DNA from 2 places in the Variovorax sp. OV084 genome. Region 1 is predicted to be linked to the other one. Evidence: predicted binding sites of a transcription regulator. Region 1 holds the regulator's gene; the other holds the start of a gene.
The links. The regulator HrcA, encoded in region 1, represses chaperone genes, less so after heat shock. The targets are predictions, from matches to a motif close to TTAGCACTCNNNNNNNNNGAGTGCTAA.

Region 1 (7,106 bases):
ATCGGCCGATCGACCTCGGCCGCCATTGCCGCCTTCTGCTTCGGCGAGCGCGTGGCGATCCTCGACGGCAACGTGAAGCGCGTGCTGACGCGCGTGCTTGGCTTTGCGGGCGACATGTCTTCGGCGGCGCAGGAGCGTGCGCTGTGGGACCTGGCAACGCAATTGCTGCCGCCAGCAGAGCAGAAAGAAGCCATCGCGAGCTACACGCAAGGCGTGATGGACCTGGGCGCCACGGTGTGCCTGCCGCGCAAGCCGAGCTGCATGATCTGCCCGGTCAACAAGACCTGCGCGGCCCTGCGGGAAGGCGCGCCGGAGCGCTACCCCGTCAAGACCCGCAAGCTCAAGCGCAGTGCACAGTCGCTCTGGGTGCTGCTGGCGCGCGATGCGCAAGGCCGCGTGTGGCTGGAGAAGCGGCCGTCCAAGGGCATCTGGGCCGGGCTCTATTGCCTGCCCGTGTTCGACAGCCGCGAAGATCTTCTGGCTGCACTGCCGACGGCCGCGCGACGCGGCGTGCAGGACCTGCCGGCCTTCGTGCATGTGCTGACCCACAAGGACCTGCATCTGCATCCGGTGCAGCTTCAGGGCGGCCAGCCGCAAGGCGATGGCGCGCGATGGGTCGAGGCCGAGGAGTGGGGCCGCTTGGGCCTGCCGGCGCCGATGCGCAAGCTGCTGGAAGGTAGCGAGGCTTAATCAGCCGATCTTTAGTCGGCGGATCAGTCCAGTCAGGCCGCGTCGAGTTCGCGGTGCCGCTTGAGCGCACCCCAGCGCGCACCGAACGAGCGCGCCAGCTGCTCGACCAGGAACACCGAACGGTGCTGCCCGCCCGTGCACCCGATGGCCACCGTCACATAGCTGCGATGGTCGCGCGCCAGTGCATCGAGCCAATGCGTGAGGAACTGTTCGATGTCGTTGTACATGCGCGCTACGTCGTCGTGCTCGCGCAGCCATTCGATCACCGGCTCGTCGCGGCCCGTGAGCGGGCGCAGCGCGGGCACGTAGTGCGGGTTGGGCAGCATGCGCACGTCGAACACGTAGTCCGCATCGAGCGGCACGCCGCGCTTGAAGGCGAACGATTCGAACACCAGCGTCAGCGCGCTTTGCGGCGCGGAGATCAGCGACTTGATGTAGCTCTGCAGCTGCGCCGGCCGGATCAGGCTCGTGTCGATCACGTCCGCGCCGTCGCGCAGGTCGGCCAGCAATTCGCGTTCGAGCTCGATGGCCTGCATCAGCACGCGGTGCTGCTCGGGCACGTCGGTACGGCCTTCCTGGCGCGAGAGTGGATGGCGGCGGCGGGTTTCCGAGTAGCGGCGCAGCAGGGCGTCGGTGGTCGCGTCGAGGAACAGCGAACGCAGCGAGATCTCGCCGTCGCGCCGCAGCGCTTCGAGCTGCTGTGGAACGATTGGTAGCGAGACGCCGCTGCGCACGTCCATGGCAATGGCCACGCGCGGCGTCTGCTGTTCGTGCTGCAAGGCGATGAAGGATGTCAGCAGTTCGGGCGGCAGGTTGTCGACGCAGTAGTAGCCAGCGTCTTCCAGCGCATGCAGGGCCACCGACTTGCCGGAGCCCGACATGCCCGTGATGAGCACGAGGTCGAGGTTCATGGCGCGGTCACCGAGGTCTTGTGGCCGAGCATTTCGCGTGCGTGCGCGAGCGAGGTTTGCGAGACCTTCTCACCGCCCAGCATGCGGGCGATTTCCTTGGCGCGGTTGTCATCGTCGAGGCGCGACACGCCGCTCTCGGTGCGCGGGCCGTCCTTGCCGGCTGCTGCCGTCTGGCGCTTGGCCACAACGAGGTGATGGTCGGCACAGGCGGCCACCTGGGGCAGGTGGGTCACGGCGAGAACCTGGCGGTCGCGGCCGAGCTGCTTCATGAGGCGGCCGACGGTCTCGGCGACCGCACCGCCGACGCCGGCATCGACCTCGTCGAAGATCAGCGTCTGCGCCGCGCCGAGCTGGCTGGTGGTGACGGCGATGGCCAGCGCAATGCGCGACAGTTCGCCGCCCGAGGCCACCTTGCCGATGGCGCGCGGCGTGCTGCCGGTGTGGCCGGCCACGAGAAAGGCCACGTCTTCGAGGCCGGCACGGCTGGGCTGCGCCAGCGGCTGCAGTTCGACGTCGAAGCGTCCGCCCTGCATGCCGAGACCCTGCATCGCATCGGTGACGGCTTGAGCGAGGCGCGGCGCAGCTTGCTTGCGGACCTTGCCGAGCGCCTTGGCTTCCTTCATGTAGGCCTGCTGTGCGTTCTGTTCTGCGCGCTCAAGCCCTTCGAGATCGCTTTGCGCATCCAGCGCCTGCAGTTCGGCCTGCCAGCCGGCGAGCAGCGCCGGCAGTTCGGCGGGCGGGCGCTTGTAGCGGCGCGCGAGCGACATCCACAGGCCCATGCGCTCGTCCAGCTCGGCCAGGGTTTGCGGATCGGTGTCGGCATCGCGCAGGTAGCCGTGCAGCGTGTGGGCAGCGTCGGAGGCCTGGGCCACGCATGAGGCGAGCACTTCGCCCAGCGCGCGGAACTCGGGCTCGATGTGCTCGCAGTTCTGCAGCAGCGTGAGCGCGCGCGTAAGCGCGGGGAGGGCGCCGTTGTCGTCGTCTTCCAGTGCCTGGCTGGCACCCTGGGCCGCGTCGATCAGGGCCTGCGCGTTGGAGATGCGCGAGTGGTTGGTCGACAGCTCTTCCCACTCGTCGACGCCCGGTGCGAGCTTGGCGACTTCGGAAATCTGCCATTGCAGCCGCTCGCGTTCGCGCTGCAGCGAGTCCTGCGCCGAGCGCGCGTGTTCGAGTGCGGAAAGTGCCTGCCGCCAGCTTTGCCACGCGGCGTCGAGCGCATCGGTGCGCACGCCTGCGTAGGCGTCGAGCAGGCCGCGCACTGCCTCAGGCCGCGTCAGGCTTTGCCAGGCGTGCTGGCCGTGGATGTCGAGCAGGCGGTCGCCGAGCTCGCGCAACTGCGTGGCCGTGGCTGGGCTGCCGTTGATCCAGCCGCGGCTGCGGCCCTGCAGGTCGACGGTGCGGCGCAGCAGCAGCGCGTCGCCGGCTTCGAAGCCGCCTTCGTCGAGCCAGGTGTCCAGGGCGGGGTCGGCGTCGAATTCGGCACTCACGTCGAGCCGTTCGGCCCCTTCGCGCACCGCGCCAGCGTCGGCGCGGTTGCCCAGCGCCAGTTGCAGCGCGTCGATCAGGATGGATTTGCCCGCGCCGGTTTCGCCGGTCAATACCGTGAAGCCGCCGGACAGGTCGAGTTCGAGTGATCGCACGATCACGAAGTCGCGCAGTGCGATGCGTCGCAGCGCCATTTCAGGAGCCCCCTTCGTTCCAGTGAAGTTTCTTGCGCAAGGTGTCGAAATAGCTCCAGCCGCGCGGGTGCAAAAAGCGCACGCGGAAATCGGAGCGGCGCACCACCACGCGGTCGCCGATTGCGAGCGAGGCCAGCGACTGCATGTCGAAATTGGCGCTGGCGTCACGCCCGCCCACCAGCTCGATCACGATCTCGTCGGCGTCGGGCAGCAGCACGGGGCGGTTCGACAGCGTGTGCGGTGCGATCGGTACCAGCACCCAGCCCGGCACGGCCGGATGCAGCAGCGGCCCACCGGCCGACAGTGCGTAGGCCGTCGAGCCTGTGGGCGTGGCGATGATCAGGCCGTCGGCGCGCTGGTTGGCCACGAAATGGCGGCCCACCGATACGCGCAACTCGACCATGCCGGAGGTGGCGCCGCGGTTGACGACCACGTCGTTCATGGCGAGCGCGTCGAACACCGAGGCGCCGTCGCGCACGACCTGTGCGTGCATCAGGCTGCGGTGGTCTTCCTCGTACTCGCCGGCCAGCATCGGGATCAGCGTGGCCTGGTAGTTGTCGAGCGGAATGTCGGTGATGAAGCCGAGCCGGCCGCGGTTGATGCCGATCAGCGGGATGCCATAGCTGGCGAGCTGCCGGCCGATGCCGAGCATGGTGCCGTCGCCGCCGACTACCAGGCCGAGGTCGCAGCGCTGGCCGATTTCCTCGACGCTCAGGGCTTCGTAGCGTGGATGGGCAGGGGCGCCGTCATCGTCTTCCTCGCAGGTCGAGCGCTCGACGAACACCGTGCAGCCTTGCGATTCGAGGAAGGCGCCAATGCCTTCCATGACGCCGTCGCGCGAGTCCGCCTGCGCCCGGGCGCCGGAAGCCTGGTATTTGCCGATCAGGGCGACGTGACGAAAGCGAGAGGTCATATCTCACAAATTACAACACTAAAATCTTGCAATGCTGGACGACCGTGCCAAGTTGCTGCTCAAGACGCTCGTCGAGCGCTACATCGCCGACGGGCAACCCGTCGGCTCGCGCACGCTGTCGCGTTCCTCGGGGCTCGATCTGTCGCCAGCGACCATCCGCAACGTCATGTCCGACCTCGAGGCGCTGGGGCTGATCGCCAGCCCGCACACCTCGGCCGGCCGCATTCCGACGCACCGTGGATACCGCCTCTTCGTCGACACCATGCTGACCGCGCAGCGCGAACAGATGAGCACGCCGAGCCTCGCGCCCGACCAGCCGCAGAAAGTGATCGCCAATGCGGCGCATCTGTTGTCGAACCTGTCGCAGTTCGTTGGCGTGGTGATGGCGCCGCGGCGCGCTTCGGTGTTCAAGCAGATCGAGTTCCTGAAGCTCTCTGACCGGCGCCTGCTGGTGATCATCGTCTCGCCCGATGGCGACGTGCAGAACAGGGTGATCTTTCCGGAGGCCGACTATTCGCAGTCGCAGCTGGTCGAGGCCTCGAACTACATCAATGCGCACTATGCGGGCCTGACTATCGAGCAGGTGCGCGATCGTCTCCAGTCCGAGGTCGAAAAGCTGCGTGGCGAGATCGCTGCGCTGATGCAGGCCGCGGTGCAGGTCAGTTCCGAAGTGCTGAACGAGGCGCAGGAAGACGACGTCGTGATCTCCGGTGAGCGCAACCTGCTGGCGGTGAGCGATTTCTCCAGCGACATGGGGCAGTTGCGCCGTGCCTTCGAACTCTTCGAGCAGAAGGCCCAGTTGATGCGCCTGCTCGACGTGTCGAGCAAGGCCGAAGGGGTGCGCATCTTCATTGGCGGCGAAAGCCAGGTGGTGCCCTTCGAAGAACTCTCCATCGTCAGCGCCAACTACGAGGTCGATGGACAGGTCGTGGGTACGCTGGGCGTGATCGGGCCGACGCGCATGCCCTACGAGCGCATGATCCAGATCGTCGACATCACGTCGCGCCTGGTGAGCAATGCGCTGAGCCATCGCAAGTAGGCGCCGCAGCGCGAATAGAATCGTGCCGCGTGGGCCGTTAGCTCAGTTGGTTAGAGCAGCGGACTCATAATCCGTTGGTCGATGGTTCAAGCCCATCACGGCCTACCACTGCTTCTTGTTTTTGCCCGTTTTCGGAACGAGCCTCAGAACAGGCTATAATCGAAGGCTCAGCGGCTGTAGCTCAGTTGGATAGAGTACTTGGCTACGAACCAAGGGGTCGTGGGTTCAATTCCTGCCAGCCGCACCATCTCCAGAAATGCCCGGAAGATTCATCTTCCGGGCATTTTTCTTTTGTGCCTTCGCGTGGATTCGGCCGGGCAAATGCAAAAAGGGTCGAAGAAAGCGGGCTATAATTGCAAGCTGTGCGGCTGTAGCTCAGTTGGATAGAGTACTTGGCTACGAACCAAGGGGTCGTGGGTTCAATTCCTGCCAGCCGCACCATTACAAGAAAAGCTCGCAACGAAAGTTGCGGGCTTTTTTCATTTGGAGGATTCTGCTTTGAGCAAGGCATTCACCAAGGAAACAGACTCTGACGGGGATGACGACGGCGCCGATGGCGCTTTGCCTCCGTTGCCCGCAGGCAGCAAGAACTACATCACCCCCGAAGGCTACGCGCGCCTGCGCGACGAACTGTTGCAGCTGATGGACGAGGAGCGGCCGAAGATCGTCGAAACCGTGCATTGGGCGGCCAAGAACGGTGACCGCTCCGAGAACGGCGACTACCTCTACGGCAAGAAGCGCCTGCGCGAGATCGATCGCCGCATCCGTTTTCTCACCAAGCGCCTCGAAATCGCGGAGGTCACCGATCCTTCGGTGCACCACGGTCGCGATCAGATCTTCTTCGGCGCCACCGTTCGCTATGCCGACGAGATGGGTGACGAGCGCAGCGTCACGATCCTAGGCATCGACGAAGCGGAGAGCGCGAAGTCGCAGGTCAGCTGGATTTCGCCGATTGCGCGGGCGCTGCTCAAGTCGCGCGAAGGCGACGTGGTGAAGCTCGTCACGCCGGGCGGGGCGCACGAGGTCGAGATTCTGTCCGTGAGCTATCCGGCGCCGCGCCCAGCCGCGGCGTAACGGCGCCTCAGGGGGCGGGAACCGTCCTCGACGCGGTCAGCACCGACGCGGTACGTCGGGCCGCGCGCAACACGGCATCCAGATGCGTGCGGTCGCGCACGGCGATCACGAAGCGCAGGTCGGTCGAATCCTGCGGGGTTTCGTCGGCCATTTCCACATGGGTGATGTCTGCTTCCGCATCGGCCAGCGTGGCTGCGACCCGCGCCAGCACGCCCTTGTCGTTGCGCACGGTGATGACCACGCCGGTCTCGAAGGCGCGCGTGGGTTCGTCCGCCCACTCGACGGCGAAGAAGCGTTCGCTGTCTTTATGGCGCAGCCGCTGGCCAACGCCGCAGTCTTCCGTGTGTACCACCAGACCTTCGCCATGGCCGAGGTAGCCGACGATCTGGTCGCCCGGAATCGGCCGGCAGCACAGCGCAAAGCGCACCGACGAGTTTTCGCTTCCATCCAGCGTGACCGCCCCCTGCGACACGGTTTCGTGCGAGATGAAGCGCTCGCGGCTCAGCAGCAGCGCATCGGGCCTTTCGCCCAGTTCGGAGAGCATTGCCACCAGCCGCTTCGCGACAATGCTGGCAATGCGCTTGCCCAGGCCAATGTCGGTCAGCAGTTCGGAGCGGGTGCGGTTGCCGGTGAAGCGCAGCAGCTTCTCCCACAGCGCCTGGTGTTCCTCGTCTTCCTCGGGCAGCTTGCTCAGGCCTTCGGCGCGCAGTGCCTGCGCGAGCAGCTTTTCGCCAAGGCCTTCCGACTCGGCGTGCGCCAGGGTCTTCAGATAGTGGCGGATCTTGGAGCGCGCCCGGCCG
Region 2 (7,106 bases), on a different contig from region 1:
GCCGGAACCCACGCCACCACCCGGCCACGCCGTGGTGCGCATCGCCGCCGCCGCGGTGAACCCGAGCGACGTGAAAGCGACGCTGGGCATCATGCCGCAGGCTGTCTGGCCACGCACCCCGGGCCGCGACTTCGCGGGCACCGTGGTGAGCGGCCCTGCCGAATGGATCGGCCGCGAGGTCTACGGCTCGGGCGGCGACGTGGGCATCACGCGCGACGGCTCACATGCGCGCTACCTGGTGCTGCCCGAAGCGGCGCTGCGCGCAAAGCCCCGGGGCATTTCGATGGACGAAGCCGGCGCGGTGGGCGTGCCCTTCGTCACCGCCTACGAAGGCTTTCGCCGCAGCGGCATGCCGCAGGCGGGGCAGACTGTGCTGGTACTCGGCGCCAACGGAAAGGTCGGGCAGGCGGCGGTGCAACTCGCTTCGCAGGCTGGCGCGCGGGTGATCGCAGTGCAGCGGCACGCCGGGCCCTTCGAGGGATTCGCGAACGGGCCGGTCGACGTGATCGACGCGCGCCAGCATGCCGACGTGGGCGCGCAAGTGCGCGAACTCACCGACGGGCGCGGCGCGCACATCGTCTACAACACCGTGGGCAGCGCCTACTTCGAGGCCGCCAACAAGGCGATGGCCAAGGGCGCGACGCAGATCTTCATTGCCACGCACGACCGCGCGGTGCCCTTCGACATCTTCGCGTTCTACCGCGGCATGCACACCTTCGTGGGCATCGACTCGCTTGCGATGGACTGCGTTGCCTCCACCGCGCAGCTCGACGCGATGCGCGAGGGCTTCGAGCGCGGCACGCTGAAGCCCTTTCCCGTGGCGCGCCACTTCGCGCTCGACGAAGCCATCGATGCCTACCGGCTGGTGCTGTCGGGCAGCACCGACCGCGTTGTGCTGCGCCCCTGAAACCGCAAGGAACACCCGCCATGCACGTGACCCGTTTCAACGAAGCGCCGCACTACGAGGCGCCCAACCACTTCGACATGCGTTGCCTGCGCCTGCAGGGCAAGGAAGCCGGCCCCTCCACGCAGATGTGGATGGGCATGAGCCAGATCCTGCCCGGCGGCCACACCGGGCTCGACGGCTCGCCGATGGAAAAGCTCTACCTCGTGCTCGAAGGCCAGCTGCATGTGGTCGGTGAGACCGACGGCGTGCACCAGGAAGACGTGCTCGAGCAGTACGACAGCTGCCGCTTCGCACCCGGCGAGAAGCGGCAGCTCGAAAACCGCAGCAACCGCCCGGTGCTAGTGGCGTTGGTGATGCCGAATGCGCCACCGGCCTAGCGCTCGCACCCCCTTCGGTCATTCATTGCTCATCGAACAAATCAACGGAGACAAGACGCATGAAGAAGAAGACTTTCCCCTGGAGCCGCCGACAGGCACTCACCGCGGCCGCGGCGCTCGCGGCCTGCACGCTGGGCAGCAACGGCGCGCTGGCGCAGGGCGCATGGCCGGGCACGCAGCCGATCAAGCTGGTGGTGCCGTTCACGGCAGGCAGCGGCACCGACATCGTCGCGCGCCTCGTGGCCGAGAAGCTCGGGCCGGCGCTGGGCACGAGCGTGATCGTCGACAACAAGCCCGGCGCGGGCGGAACCCTGGGCGCGGCCATCACGGCCAAGTCACCGGCCGACGGGTACACGCTGCTGGTGCATTCAGCGGGGCACCTCGTGAATCCATGGATCTACAAGGGCCTGTCGTACGACACGATCAAGGACTTCACCGGCATCACGCCGATGGCGAGCCTGCCCAACGTGCTGGTGACCGCGCCCGCGCATTTCACGAACGTGCAGGACCTGGTCGCGAAGGTCAAGGCAAAGCCGGGCAGCTTCAACTACGGATCGGCTGGCAACGGCTCGGCCACGCACATGAACGCGGAGGTGTTCCGCCTCGCGGCCGGGCTCGATGCGCAGCACGTGCCCTTCCGCGGCACGCCCGAGGCGATGACCGAGGTGATGTCGGGCCGCGTCGACTGGTTCTTCGCGCCGATGGTGTCGGCGCTGCCGCTCATCAAGAGCGGCAAGCTGCAGGCGCTGGCCGTGGGAACCGCCCAACGCTCGCCCGCCTTGCCCGATGCCCCAACCACCGTGGAAGCCGGCGTGCCAGGTTCGGCGTATTTGTTCTGGGTCGGCCTCTTCGCCCCGGCAAAGACGCCGCAACCCGTGGTGGAGCGGCTTCAGGCCGAGGTCGCGAAGATCATGGTGTCGCCCGAGCTGAAAGAGCGGCTGGAGAAGCTCGGCGCCGAGCCGTTCACGATGCAGTCGGCACAGTTCAACAAGTTCATCGTCGACGAAACCGCCAAGGCGCAGCAGGTGGTCAAGGCTGCGAGCATTAAGGTGGACTGACACGACACAAAGCGGGAAGCCCCGTCCTTCCTGCGCTGCATGAGGTACGCCTCATCTTGTCCGAAACTCCAAGGCCGACAACGAAAGTCTCTCGCCTCAAGAGGAGAGCTGACTCGCCTCATCATTTGGTGCTCAGAGCTTGGCAGGATGAAGGTTCGCAGACGCAGTTGGTCCGCCGAAGCACATCCTCAGGCACTGCAAACGATGACCGAGGTCGGACGACTCGCCTATCTTTCCATCAAACAGCTCTCCCAGCAGCCTCCGGCTCTTGGGAAGATCCATGCCTCCGGTGGCATATTTCAACGCGAGAGTAGGCAACAGCCTGTGCACCTTAGCCAACAACCCCCAGCCCTCAGATTCAGGGAAACGTGCAATCAAGGCGTGACGGTATCGCCAGCCGGTTGCCGGGTTGAAATTGACCGCCAGAATTTTCCCTCCACGTCCCGACCCGTCGATGAATGCTTCCGGGGTGCAGATCAACTCGAAAGGGATCTGTACGTAGGCGGTGTAGTTCGCCATCATGAAGGCTTCGATGCTCGTCATGCGGCCAATGGCATCCTGGCTGTTCGCGGCAAAGACCCTGATCAATTTTCTGTGCTCTGACTCATACTCAAACAGCAAAATGTCAACTCCGTTAGCCTTTCGAATTAATCGGGCATAAACGCCGGTTTCTTTGCGAAAGTTATAGAGGACCAGGGGATGGAGCCTGTCGGGCTGCTGTAATGCGCGCTCGAAGAGCCGCCGAAAGTTCGCCAGCCTGTAAGGTTTTTCGAAGCGGAAACTTCGGGTCTGTTGCGGGTTGTCGATGGTCGGGGCTGGGATTCTCCGAGATTTATCGAAAACCAACAGCAGCTGGTCTGAATCAATTGAAAATTCTGGCATCCATCGAAGATCCTCGGTGTGCCAAATGTGAATAAGGATTGATCGAACAGCACCGTAGCGCTGCATAAGCCGGAGAACTGGAAGCTCGTCGTTCCAAAAGACATTGCCCAATGCAAAACCGCCGTCCATATAGACATGTATATCGCCGCTGGCTCCCATGCCGAAATACCGAGACACCAGCGCCCACAGAAGCGTCGAAAGCTCCCACGGGACTGCTTTGAACAATGAAAGCTTGTCGAGCAGCTGCCCTATATCGGTTTTTTCCAGAGCGGTAGCTTCGGGCGGTGGTTGGGAGACCTCATATGCCTTCTTGCGGCTCTCCGCACCTGACCAGAACACGCGCGGGCTTTCCGCCTCCAACGGCTTCAGCCCCAGAGCTTTGGCGCGCTGCAGGAAAGCATAGGCTTTGTCTATCTTCTTCTCGACGAAGCACTCCACCATCAATTCCCAAAGGCCCAAAGCCTGTTCTTCGCTGATGGAATTCTTTAAGGTCCGAACGCGCTCAACGAACTCCTTTCGCCATATCACCAGATTGTCATTCAACATCTGGAAATTGACGGTATGAGCATCGACAGGGCCTTTTGGCCCATAGTTTCTCTCGAAAAACAAATTGATTTGCTCAATCGATGGTCGCCTTGGTGCAGTCGGCATGAGCCCAAGGACGTGAGCATCGATAGCCTCAGGAAAAGGCCCCTGCATGTAGGTCGCGCAAACTGGGCAGCGAGTGCTGACGGAATATTCGGCCAACTCGTGCCATCCGCCCTTTCCCTCCCGAGTACAGGGGATGCATTTCCACCAGGCCATCGATCACTCCTGTTCTCAATCGTTAGAAAAGCTCCGTCACTCTCGATTCATGTCAATTTGTTACGCGCAAGATTAAGGGCACGGCGGGGACCGGTCCATCACCCAAATTAGGTATCGCGGCGCGCGCGAGGCGTCCGAAAGCAACTCTGAAAGATGCTGGGCCCTACGCAAGCCGATGCCCATCCGCGAGATAGCGAGGTGCACAGGCCTGTCTCGCAACATCGCAAAGAAGTACCTGCGAGCGACCGACGAAACGTCGCGCTACACGAAGCGTACGGAAGTCCGCCCACTTGAATCGTCACCGATTGCCCTTATGATTAGCACTCGCTGCTGATGAGTGCTAACAGCCCTCGCTTCCAGTCGATGGGCTGCCGGCCTCCGGTCCGGCACCCGACCACAAAACCCGTTTCTTATCCATACATCCAGGAGATGCAATGAAACTTCGTCCTTTGGCCGATCGCGTGATCGTCAAGCGTGTTGACAGCGAAACCAAGACCGCCTCCGGCATCGTCATCCCCGACGCAGCCGCTGAAAAACCCGATCAGGGTGAAGTCCTGGCCGTGGGCCCGGGCAAGCGCAACGACAAGGGCGAACTGGCCGCACTGACCGTCAAGGTCGGCGACCGCGTCCTGTTCGGCAAGTACAGCGGCCAGACCGTCAAGGTCGGCGGTGACGAATTGCTCGTCATGAAGGAAGACGACCTGTTCGCGGTCGTCGAGAAGTAATTCAAACATCCCATTCGGAGTAAACAAACATGGCAGCAAAAGACGTAGTCTTCGGCGGTGAAGCCCGCGCACGCATGGTCGAGGGTGTCAACATCCTGGCCAACGCAGTCAAGGTGACCCTGGGCCCCAAGGGCCGCAACGTGGTGCTCGAGCGCTCGTTCGGCGCCCCCACCGTCACCAAGGACGGTGTGTCGGTCGCCAAGGAAATCGAACTCAAGGACAAGCTGCAGAACATGGGCGCCCAGCTCGTGAAGGAAGTGGCTTCCAAGACTTCGGACAACGCCGGTGACGGCACCACCACCGCGACCGTGCTGGCACAAGCCATCGTTCGCGAAGGTTTCAAGCTGGTGGCTGCCGGCATGAACCCTATGGACCTGAAGCGCGGCATCGACAAGGCTGTCACGGCCCTGGTCGCCGAGCTGAAGAAGGCTTCCAAGCCCACCACCACGTCGAAGGAAATCGCTCAAGTCGGCTCGATCTCGGCCAACAGCGACGAAACCATCGGCAAGCTCATCGCTGACGCGATGGACAAGGTCGGCAAGGAAGGCGTGATCACTGTCGAAGACGGCAAGTCGCTGGACAGCGAACTCGACGTCGTCGAAGGCATGCAGTTCGACCGCGGCTACCTGTCGCCCTACTTCATCAACAACCCCGAGAAGCAATCGGCGCTGCTCGACAACCCCTTCGTGCTGCTGTTCGACAAGAAGATCAGCAACATCCGTGACCTGCTCCCCACGCTGGAACAAGTCGCCAAGGCTGGCCGTCCGCTGCTGATCATTGCCGAAGAAGTCGAAGGCGAAGCCCTGGCTACGCTGGTCGTGAACACGATCCGCGGCATCCTGAAGGTCGTGGCTGTCAAGGCTCCTGGCTTCGGCGACCGCCGCAAGGCCATGCTGGAAGACATCGCCATCCTGACGGGCGGCAAGGTCATCGCTGAAGAAGTGGGCCTGACGCTCGAAAAGGTGACGCTGGCCGACCTGGGCCAAGCCAAGCGCATCGAAGTGGGCAAGGAAAACACGATCATCATCGACGGCGCCGGTGCCGCTGGCGACATCGAAGCCCGCGTGAAGCAAGTGCGCGTGCAGATCGAAGAAGCCACGAGCGACTACGACCGTGAAAAGCTGCAAGAGCGCGTGGCCAAGCTGGCCGGCGGCGTTGCAGTGATCAAGGTTGGCGCTGCCACCGAGGTCGAAATGAAGGAAAAGAAGGCTCGCGTCGAAGACGCCCTGCACGCTACCCGCGCTGCAGTGGAAGAAGGCGTCGTGGCTGGCGGCGGCGTGGCTCTGCTGCGTGCCAAGCAAGCCGTGGGCGAGTCGGTCAAGGGCGACAACGCTGACCAGGAAGCCGGCATCAAGCTGGTGCTCAAGGCCATCGAAGCTCCCCTGCGCGAAATCGTGAACAACGCCGGCGGCGAAGCCTCGGTGGTGGTGAACGCTGTGTTGGCCGGCAAGGGCAACTACGGCTTCAACGCTGCGAACGACACGTACGGCGACATGCTCGAGCTGGGCATCCTGGACCCGACGAAGGTCACCCGCACCGCACTGCAGAACGCCGCTTCGGTGTCCTCGCTGCTGCTGACGACCGAAGCCATGGTCGCTGACGCGCCCAAGGACGAGTCTGGCGCCGGCGGCGGCATGCCCGACATGGGCGGCATGGGCGGAATGGGCGGCATGGGCATGTAATGCCCGGCTGAGCACTGCTCACCAAAAGAAGAAGGGCCGCGAAAGCGGCCCTTTTTTATTGCCTGTGCCAGTTACTGAAACTGGTCTCGCAGCGCCGCATAGAGCACCTGAAAGCGTGTGTGGCGCGCGCTGTGCACAGCGGCTCCTTCGGTCGACGGAATCAACTGCTGCTGCACCGGCGGCAGCTTGCACACCTCGGCCACCGCGCCTCCATCGGCCAGCCACGCCAGCCGCGCTGCCCCCAACGCCCCGCCCGTCTCGCTTCCCGCATAGAGCGTCAGCGGCACCTGGAAGATGTCGGCCAGCAACTGGCCCCACCACACGCTGCGTGCACCACCGCCCACCAGCGCCACTTCGCGCAGCGGCATGTCGGCCGGCAGCCGCAGGGTGTCGAAGCCATCGCGCAGCCCGAAGCTCACGCCCTCGACCACGGCGTAGGCGATTTCCGCCGGACCGTGTGCATGCGTCAGCCCGAACAGCACGCCCTGCGCATTGGGGTTGTTGTGCGGCGAGCGTTCGCCCGAGAGATACGGCAGGAACAGCGGGCAGCGCTCGCGCTGCGCCAGCGAGATGGACGCCGCCGCTTCGAGCAGCGCGGCTTCGTCGACGAACCGGAAGGTCTTTGCCGCCCAACTCACCGCGCTCGCGGCCGAGAGCATCACCGACATCTG

Region 2: BMW87_RS09470 (co-chaperone GroES) is a predicted target of HrcA. The motif match lies at 4,346-4,372, and genes of this name have one in related genera.

The regions. Positions count from the first base shown of each region.
Region 1 is NZ_FOII01000025.1:10,715-17,820, forward strand. It holds gene mutY (A/G-specific adenine glycosylase) at 1-690, shown strand, start outside; gene rapZ (RNase adapter RapZ) at 723-1,601, opposite strand; gene recN (DNA repair protein RecN) at 1,598-3,280, opposite strand; gene BMW87_RS31465 (NAD kinase) at 3,282-4,193, opposite strand; gene hrcA (heat-inducible transcriptional repressor HrcA) at 4,225-5,232, shown strand; tRNA gene BMW87_RS31475 (tRNA-Ile) at 5,264-5,340, shown strand; tRNA gene BMW87_RS31480 (tRNA-Arg) at 5,403-5,479, shown strand; tRNA gene BMW87_RS31485 (tRNA-Arg) at 5,597-5,673, shown strand; gene greB (transcription elongation factor GreB) at 5,731-6,306, shown strand; gene BMW87_RS31495 (RelA/SpoT family protein) at 6,314-7,106, opposite strand, start outside.
Region 2 is NZ_FOII01000002.1:665,974-673,079, forward strand. It holds gene BMW87_RS09450 (quinone oxidoreductase family protein) at 1-907, shown strand, start outside; gene BMW87_RS09455 (cupin domain-containing protein) at 928-1,284, shown strand; gene BMW87_RS09460 (Bug family tripartite tricarboxylate transporter substrate binding protein) at 1,344-2,342, shown strand; gene BMW87_RS09465 (hypothetical protein) at 2,475-4,028, opposite strand; gene BMW87_RS09470 (co-chaperone GroES) at 4,463-4,753, shown strand; gene groL (chaperonin GroEL) at 4,783-6,435, shown strand; gene xylB (xylulokinase) at 6,507-7,106, opposite strand, start outside.